DNA from 2 places in the Caballeronia sp. GAWG2-1 genome. Region 2 is predicted to be linked to the other one. Evidence: predicted binding sites of a transcription regulator. Region 2 holds the regulator's gene; the other holds the start of a gene.
The links. Region 2 encodes FliA, which starts transcription of late flagellar genes. Its sites were predicted from a motif close to CTAAAGTTTNNNNNNNNNNNGCCGNTA; they were not measured.
Positions count from the first base shown of each region.

Region 1: a site for FliA is predicted at 2,306-2,332, ahead of flgM (flagellar biosynthesis anti-sigma factor FlgM). Genes of this name have one in related genera too.

Region 1 covers NZ_JALQDD010000040.1:188,133-192,551, forward strand. The annotation lists gene gcvA (transcriptional regulator GcvA) at 1-753, shown strand, start outside; gene NCR98_RS27850 (EAL domain-containing protein) at 843-1,619, shown strand; gene flgM (flagellar biosynthesis anti-sigma factor FlgM) at 1,971-2,276, opposite strand; gene NCR98_RS27860 (TetR/AcrR family transcriptional regulator) at 2,528-3,133, shown strand; gene NCR98_RS27865 (type 1 glutamine amidotransferase domain-containing protein) at 3,262-3,948, shown strand; gene NCR98_RS27870 (hypothetical protein) at 4,307-4,419, shown strand, end outside.
Region 2 covers NZ_JALQDD010000022.1:74,367-78,785, reverse strand. The annotation lists gene flhF (flagellar biosynthesis GTPase FlhF) at 1-341, shown strand, start outside; gene NCR98_RS13370 (MinD/ParA family ATP-binding protein) at 334-1,254, shown strand; gene NCR98_RS13365 (RNA polymerase sigma factor FliA) at 1,273-2,004, shown strand; gene NCR98_RS13360 (GGDEF domain-containing protein) at 2,099-3,193, opposite strand; gene NCR98_RS13355 (Rieske 2Fe-2S domain-containing protein) at 3,397-4,380, shown strand; gene NCR98_RS13350 (arylamine N-acetyltransferase family protein) at 4,405-4,419, opposite strand, start outside.

The sequences.
Region 1 (4,419 bases), on a different contig from region 2:
TTGTTCGAGCGGCGCGCGCGCGGCGTTCAGCTTACCGATGAAGGCGCGGCGCTCCTCAACGACGTGAGCAGCGCGTTCGAACGTCTCACACGCGGGGCAGCGCGCCTCAGGCACGATGAATTCACGCGCCGCGTGTCCGGCATCGTGCGCGTGAACGCGCTGGCAAGCTTCGCGTTGTGCTGGCTGCTGCCGCGTCTCGCCGACTTTCAGGCGCGCTTTCCCGATATCGACATCAGGTTGTCCACCACGTCGCGCAAGTTGCGGTATATCGGCGATGCCTTCGATATCGGCATACGCTCGGGTCACGAACAAGGCGCGGGCGTCGTATCGCGCTCGTTGATGGCCGATGTGCGCTTGCCGGTGTGCAGCCCCGCGCTGCTGCGTCAGCGTCCCATAGCAAGCGTCGCGGATCTGCGTCATCACGCGCTGCTGCATTCCGCCAGCACGCGCACGAGTTGGTCGTCGTGGCTCAAGCAGGCGGGCGCGGCGGACTTGCGCGCGGCCCGGCATGTCGAGTTCGAGCACACGTATCTTCAACTCGCTGCTGCAGCGGAGGGGCTCGGCGTGGCGCTCGCGTCGTTGCCGCTGATCGGACGCGATATCGCCGAAGGCCGACTCGTATGCCCGATCGCGGCGCCGGCGTGGCGCGCGCCCGATTACACACTGGTGATCAACGCAGACCGCGTCGGGGATGACGCCGTGGTTTCCTTCGAGAAGTGGATCATGGCGAGCGCGGGAGGTGCCGGAAGTTAAAGAAGCGCGTCCCATCGTCCGATATATTGAAGGCCGGCGCGCGATGGCAAGCGGTCGCTTCAAAGACCAACTTTTCAGACGAACGAAACATGATCAAAATTCACGAGGCGGGACAGCCGGCGAACGGCCCCGTTCGCTGCGGTGGCTGCAATAGCCCCGAAGTGGCGCAGATCGAAATGGCCTTTGCGTTTCAGCCTATCGTCGACGTGCAGTCGGGCAGTCCCTATGCCTACGAGGCGCTCGTACGCGGGCCGAATGGCGAATCGGCGGGTTCGGTGTTGTCGCAGGTCGACGACTCGAACCGTTATAACTTCGATCAGCGTTGCCGCACGACTGCAATCGAGCAGGCGGCAAGCATGGGGATGGACAGCTTTCTGTCGATCAACTTCATGCCGAACGCGGTTTATCAGCCTGCGGCATGCATTCGCAGTACCTTCGAGGCCGCCGAAAAACACGGCTTCCCGGTGAATAAGATCATCTTTGAAACCATCGAAGGTGAAAACATCATTAGCCGCTCGCATCTGGTGCAGATTTTCCGCGCGTATAAATCGTTCGGCTTTCAGACCGCGATCGACGATTTCGGCGCGGGTTATTCAGGGCTCACACTGCTCGCCGACTTTCAGCCGGACTTGATCAAGCTCGACATGGCATTGGTGCGCGACATCGACACCGACACCGTGCGTCAGCGGATCGTTGCCGGGGTCTTGAAGATTTGCAGTGATCTGGGAATTCGCGTGATCGCGGAAGGCATCGAGACGCAAGGCGAGCGCGATTTTCTGGAAGCAGCCGGCGTGAGCCTGATGCAAGGCTATTTGTTCGCCAAGCCCTCGTTCAAAGAGATGCCCGCGATTGCCAATGTGCGTTAATGCCGGGTGCAAAATGTTGAAAGCCGCGCTTGGGACGTTGCTAATCGTTTTGGCGGGATGCGCGGTGCCTGGTGCGCCGGCATCGCCGGAGAATAGCGTTGGAGCCGAAGGGTCGGCCACCCAAGCTCCGGCATCGACTGATCATTCAAATTCGGAGCGTGTCGAGGCGCCGCACAGAAATCCGAAGATGTATGGGCCGCCAGGCGAGTGATTGGTGTCGGGCTCGCTACGCGTCGGTCCGCTCGACTACGAATCTGCAGAATCGGCCATGCCATTTGAACGGGGCATTTGGTTTTGTCCCCCGACGCTTTGCGCTACGCCGTCCGCGCTCCATTCCCGCTCAACCACCCATCAACGCATCGTCGTCTTGAGCAAATCGCCTGCGGTGCTCAACATGCCGCTCGCAATCTTGCCCGAGTCGATCTTGTAGGTTCCATCACGCAGAGCCGCCTTGATCGATTCGACCTTCGCCGTGTCGATGTCCGCGCCGCCCGTGACTTGCATCGACGACAACGAGGACAACGTCACTTTCGAGCTGGTTGCGTTGGTCGCGCTGGTTTGCTGCACGCCGCCCGTAGCCTGCACATCGCGTTTGCTTGCTACGCGAAAGGTGTCGGATTGGAGTGCGGCGGGCGTGTTGTTCGATTCGATCTTCATGGCTTTGGCTCCTTGTCTGTTGAGTTCTTTAACGGATTGGGGCTTGAAATCTTTACCAAGCCCGGCGGCCTGCCGACACCCTCGCAACCTCGTCCAGCCCGCAAAGCCTTAGCCACTAAGCCTCCCGTGTATTTGCAACAAATTGAAACAAAGTGTGAGGAATCGCACATAGACCGGACCTGGCGTCCGTGAGGGGCAAGAAATTTCCGAAAGTACTAGACGACTGGTCTACTTCAAGCTAAAGTCCACCCATGCCTACCGCAAACACATCAGAAACCGTCGACGTCCGCGAAAACATTATTGCCGTTGGTCAACGGTTGATCGGCGCCAAAGGCTTTTCCGCCGTCGGCCTGAATGAGATTCTCACGGAAGCCGGCGTGCCGAAGGGCTCGTTCTATCATTATTTTGGCTCCAAGGATGCGTTCGGCGTGGCGCTCCTGGAAAGCTATTTCGAGGACTATCTGAACGACCTCGACCAGACGCTAGCGCAGCCCGGACTGAGCATGGCGCAGCGGCTGACGAACTACTGGAGCATCTGGCAAGAAACCCAGTCCTTCTTCGATTGCCAGGGCAAATGTCTCGCGGTCAAGCTCGGCGCCGAAGTGGCAGACATGTCGGAGGCCATGCGCGCCACGTTGAAGCGCGGCACGGCAGGGATCGTTCGCCGTCTTGCAAGTGCAATCGAAATCGGTGTGGCGGAAGGCTCGCTTTCGATCGAAAGTGATCCGCAAAGCGTTGCGCAGAGCTTGTATCAACTGTGGCTCGGCGCCAGCATCATGGTGAAGATTGTTCGCAACACGCAGCCGTTTGAAGTGGCGACGACGACAACGCAGCGGATCTTGCGACTTGCTCCCTGACGAAGCAGGGAGCAAGGTGCCAGCACTTCCTTAGAGGTGCTCTTTTTGAAGCATTTACTAGACGACTGGTCTACTAACCCCATCAACCTTCTTTACGGTTTCGCCTTATTCACCCACGGAGATGCAACATGAAAGTGCTCATGGTTCTGACCTCGCATGACCAACTCGGCAACACGGGCCGCAAGACGGGTTTCTGGCTCGAAGAGCTGGCCGCACCCTACTACGCCTTCAAGGATGCGGGCGCGGAAATCGTGCTGGCATCGCCTAAAGGTGGTCAGCCGCCGCTCGACCCGAAGAGCAACGAGCCGGCCAATCAGACCGAGATGACACATCGTTTCGAAGCCGATTCGCAGGCTACCGCGCAGCTTGCCAGCACGGTAAAGCTCGATCTCGTCTCGCAAGCCGATTTCGATACCGTGTTTTATCCGGGCGGTCATGGTCCGCTCTGGGACCTGGCCGAAGACAAAAACTCGATCGCCCTGATCGAAGCCTTCTTGGCCGCTGGCAAGCCTGTCGCGCTGGTCTGCCACGCACCTGGCGTGCTGCGCCATGTCCGCACGCCGGAGGGCGCACCGCTTGTCGAAGGCAAACGAGTCACGGGCTTCACCAACTCCGAGGAAGCCGCGGTCGGACTGACCGATGTCGTGCCGTTCCTCGTTGAAGACGAACTCAAGGCGAAGGGCGGCATCTATTCGAAGCTCGAAGACTGGGCACCTTATGTCGTCACCGATGGCCTTTTGATTACCGGGCAGAACCCGGCTTCATCGTCGTCCGCTGCGGCGACGTTGATGAAGCACCCGGCGCTCGCGCAATAACCGACGTTGACGTTACCGGCGCGCGCGGCCATTGGGCGGCCGCGCGCCATGGAACCCACGCTCGTGCCAGGACTTGCGATGCATAGGCAAATCGCCGGGCGCGTGAGCTCGTCGATCCCACATCACGAAACCAGCCCGCGTGTCGTGAGAAATCCTGCTGCGTGGCAGCATGCACGCGTTGCACATAGCCCCGGTGCGTTTCTCATCGCGGAATTTTCTCTCCAACCCTCTGATTCAACGCGCAAATTTAGCCGTCATTTTCCTCGATGCAGCGCCACGCTTAAGGGCTACGCTCTTATATAAGAGGCAGCCGCAGTCACGGCGCTTGCCCGACGCTTCCTACAACGCCGGAGTCATCATGATGCAAATCTACGTTGAACCCTTGCCCAAGGGCCGATGGGGCCCGATCGATGGATACACACTCGAGTATCCCGACGGCACGAAGATCACCGAGCAGGTGTTCAGTTCGGA
Region 2 (4,419 bases):
GCCACGGCGACACGCTCAACGAAGTCGTGCAGGCTTACAAGAGTGCGCCGGACCAGCCGCCGCTCGCGGGCTGCATTCTGACCAAGCTCGACGAGGCGACCAACCTCGGCAGCGTGCTCGATACGGTCATCCGCTACAAGCTGCCGGTGCATTACGTATCGACCGGTCAGAAGGTGCCGGAGAACTTGTACGTCGCAACCAAGCGTTTCCTCATCAAGAGCGCGTTCTGCATTCCGCGCGATGGCTCGCCTTTCGTGCCGCAAGACGACGATGTGCCGGCGCTTCTGTCCGCACTGTCCGCACGCGCCACGACCGAACTGCATGGAGTCCATTTTGGATAAGTTCGTGCTCGATCAGGCTGAAGGCCTGAGAAGGCTGCTGACGCGCGCCAGTTCTCGCGTGGTGGCTGTAGTGGGCGGACCGGCGGGCATCGGTTGCACGTCGGCGGTAGTGAACCTCGGCGCGGCGTTGTCCGTGCATGGCAAGGATGTGCTCGTCATCGACGAGCGGCATAACGCGGGCTCGGTCAGCCGCATGGCGGGTGTGGATGGCGCGGGCGCGCTCTCGGCGGTGATGTCCGGCCGTCGCGAACTGCAGGATGTCGCGGTGCGCACGCCGATGGGTTTTTCGCTGATCGCCGCACCGCGCGATGAACGTATCAGCCACGACGCGGCGCAAGCACGCGCGCTGCTCGACGGCCCCGCGGATATCGTGCTGATCGATGCGCAACTCGATCGTAATGGCGCGCTCTCGTCGCTCGCGGCGCAGGCGCATGACTTTCTGATAGTGACGCGGGTAGCCGCGTCGGCGATCACCGAGGCGTATGCGTGCATGAAGCGCTTGCACTACGCCCACGCGATCGGCCAGTTCCGCGTGCTGATGAATCACGTGCAGGACGCAGCCGATGCAGCGGTCGCGTTCGACAACCTCTCGGGTGTCGCGAGCCGTTATCTGGCCGTTTCGCTCGTGCAGGCAGGGTATGTGTCCGAGGATGCGCGCGTCGCTCGGGCGAGGGAGCTCTCTCGGTGTGCGGTGGAAGCGTTTCCGGCTACGGCCGCGGCGCGCGACTACCGCTACATCGCAGCCGAGCTGCTGCACTGGCCGATGCGTCCCGCGCCGTTTTCGCGCGGCGACGAAGCGAGCCAGTACGACGCGCACATTCCGGTTGGCGAGTCTGGTGAAAGCGGACGGAAAGCGGCGCACCGAGCGGCGGCGTTTTCCGATCATGCAATGAGCAGCACGGCGTCGATGTGATATTGAAAGGTGAACAGGATGTATAACGCCCAAGGCAAACTCTCGCAGTCCGACGTGCTTACGAAATATGCGCCGCTCGTTCGCCGCCTCGGACTCCAGCTCGTCGCCAAGATGCCGGCGAGCGTCGATCTCGACGATCTGATCCAGGCCGGCATGATTGGCCTCCTCGATGCGGCTAGCCGCTACAAGGAAGATCAGGGCGCCCAGTTCGAAACCTACGCAAGTCAGCGTATTCGCGGCGCCATGCTCGACGAGTTGCGCGCCAACGACTGGTTGCCACGCAGCATGCGCAAGACATCGCGCGAAGTGGAGTCGGCGGTACACAAGGTGGAACAGAACCTTGGCCGTTCGGCCAGCGAGACCGAAGTCGCCGAGCACATGAAGATGCCGCTCGACGAGTATCAGTCGATGCTGCAGGACTTGCACGGCAGCCAGTTGATCTATTACGAAGACTTCGACCGCTCGGCGGACGACGAGCCGTTCCTCGACCGTTACTGCGTCGATCGTTCGGACCCGCTGTCGGCGCTTCTGGACGACAGTCTGCGCGGCGCGCTGATCGAAGCCATCGACAAGTTGCCGGAGCGCGAGAAGCTGCTCATGAGCTTGTACTACGAGAAGGGCCTCAACCTGCGCGAAATCGGCGCGGTGATGGAAGTGAGCGAGTCGCGCGTGTGCCAGTTGCATAGCCAGGCCGTGGCGCGTTTGCGTGCGAAGCTGCGGGAACAGTCGTGGACTAGCGTCGAGGCTTGAGTTCCGAGTTGTAGAGGCGCGCGAAGCCCCGAACCGGGGCCGCGCGCTTTTTGCTTTTGCCTTTGCAAAGGCGCTCGAATGCGCGCGGATGGGCTCAATGCATCTCGAAGTCGCGCGCCTCGGCGAACACCGTCTTGCCTTCGCCGAGACTCTTTGCGCGATACATCGCGCGATCCGCGGCTCTCAGCACGGCGGTGATATCGGCGTCATGCGCTTCTGCCGCGCTCGACAGCAAGCAGGCGCCGATACTCGCCGATACGCTCACTGGCCGCTCCTGCACCAGCGTGAGGTCGGCGAGCGCCGAATGGATGCCATCGGTGAGCGTGAGCACCGCGCTGCGATCGCGCATGTTGCGCGCGAGCACGACGAACTCGTCGCCGCCCAGCCGCGCGATGGTGTCGGTCTTGCGCATGCGCCGTGCAAGCAATTGCGCGAACGACTGCAACAGCACGTCGCCGACCGCGTGACCGTAGGTATCGTTCACGCCCTTGAAGCCGTCGAGGTCGATCAGTAGCAGTGCGCTGGTATTCGCGTCGGCGGCTTCGGGCGCGGACATCGCGCGATTCACGGTTTGTTCGAGCGCGTAACGGTTATAGAGGCCCGTGAGCGGGTCTGTCGATGCCTGCCGCGCCAGCACGCGATTCGCGCTGCCAAGCCTGTCGACCAGCACACTCAGATACACCGACGCGCCCAGCACGCTCAGCGCGAGCCCGAGCGCGGCGGCGCGGTTTGCCACCCACCACGGTTGCCACAACGCCAGCGCGACGATCGCGACGAGCGCCATCGCGCACGAAATGGCGAGCGTGCGCTTGCCGTAGCGGCATCCCGAGCCGATCAGAAACCAGAACACCACCCACAGCAGCGGCAAGGCGAGCGTGCCGCAGAGAAAGAGCATGGCGCCGAGCAACGCCTGATCGAGGATAGTGGTGATGACGAGCCGGACGTTGGACAGCGCCATCATCCGGCTGACGAGCAATAGTGTGATTGCACCGTAGGACACGTAGAGCGCGATCAACCGCGTGATCAGCGACGCGTTGGCCGAAGGGTGCCGCCACGCATACACCGCATAAGCCAGCAGAACTGCCGCTCCCATCCCGATACGCAGCATGGCTTGCTCGCGTTCGGGATTCCGGTTGCCGGACCATGCGAAGGCATAGGCCCGGCGTGCCGGTTGATGCGCCTGCTCCATACTGAACCCCTGGTGGTGATTTCTTGCTGTTATGGTCTTTTGCGCGTGTCTTTGCTGTCGCGCTTTTGTCTTATTGCGGCCCCGTCGCGATGTTCGTCTCCGACGACTGGTATTTTGCAACGTTTTGCCAAGCTGCTGTGAATCGTGTAAGAACGCATCTCGGACAGATGATTAACGGCGTTTTCTGCGGATGCTTCAGTGCTATGAGCGACGACTTTTCTCTCGCTGGCGAATGGCTGGCGGTGTGTAATGGCGATGACGTGCCGGCGGGTTCGACGCGAGCGTTCATCGTCGCGGATGAGCGCATCGTCGTATGGCGCGATGCCGAAGGTGTTGCGCATGTCTGGCGTGACTACTGTCCGCATCGCGGCGCGCAACTGTCGCTGGGGGCGGTGACGAACGATCAGCTCGTGTGTCCCTATCACGGCTGGCGCTACGACACGCTTGGTCAGTGCGTGCTGATTCCGTCGAATCCGTCGCTTCGGCCTTCGAAACGCGCGTGCGCCACCGCGTTCGTCGCCGGGGAGAAATACGGCGTCGTGTGGATGTGCTTCGGCGAGCCCGCGCACGCGCTCGATTTCTTTCCCGAAGCCGCCATTCCGGGCGGACGGCGCATCAACCTTGCGCCGCAGACGGTGAAGTCGTCCGCGCCGCGTGTCGTCGAAAACTTCCTGGACATGGCGCATTTTTCGTTCGTGCACGTGGGCATTCTCGGCGAGGATGCGCATACCGAAGTGCCGGACTATGAAGTCGTGGAAAGCGCCGACGGACTCGAAGCGCGCCAGTGCCGTTTCTGGCAGCCGGCGGGTTTACCGGGGCAGGGCGGCGCGATGATGGATTACGTTTATCGCGTGAAGCGGCCGCTGGTTGCGAAGCTCACGAAGATGGCGTCGGGGGCAATGGGCGCACTGCATATCATGCTGGTGGCGTCGCCCGTGACGCAGACCGAGACCCGCGCGTGGCTCGTTTCCATTCACGAAGACGAGACTTCGCACAGCGACGAGGAGCTGTACGACTTCAACATGGAGATTCTGCTGCAGGACACGCCGATCGTGGAGTCGCAATGGCCGAAGCTGCTGCCGCTCGCGCTCGATGCGGAGTTGCATCAGAAGTGCGACCGGATGTCGGTGGCGTATCGGAGATGGTTGGCGGGGATGGCGTTTGGGTGGGAGACGACGAGCGCGTGATTCGATGGCCGGTAAGCCACCGCATCAAACACGCTTGAT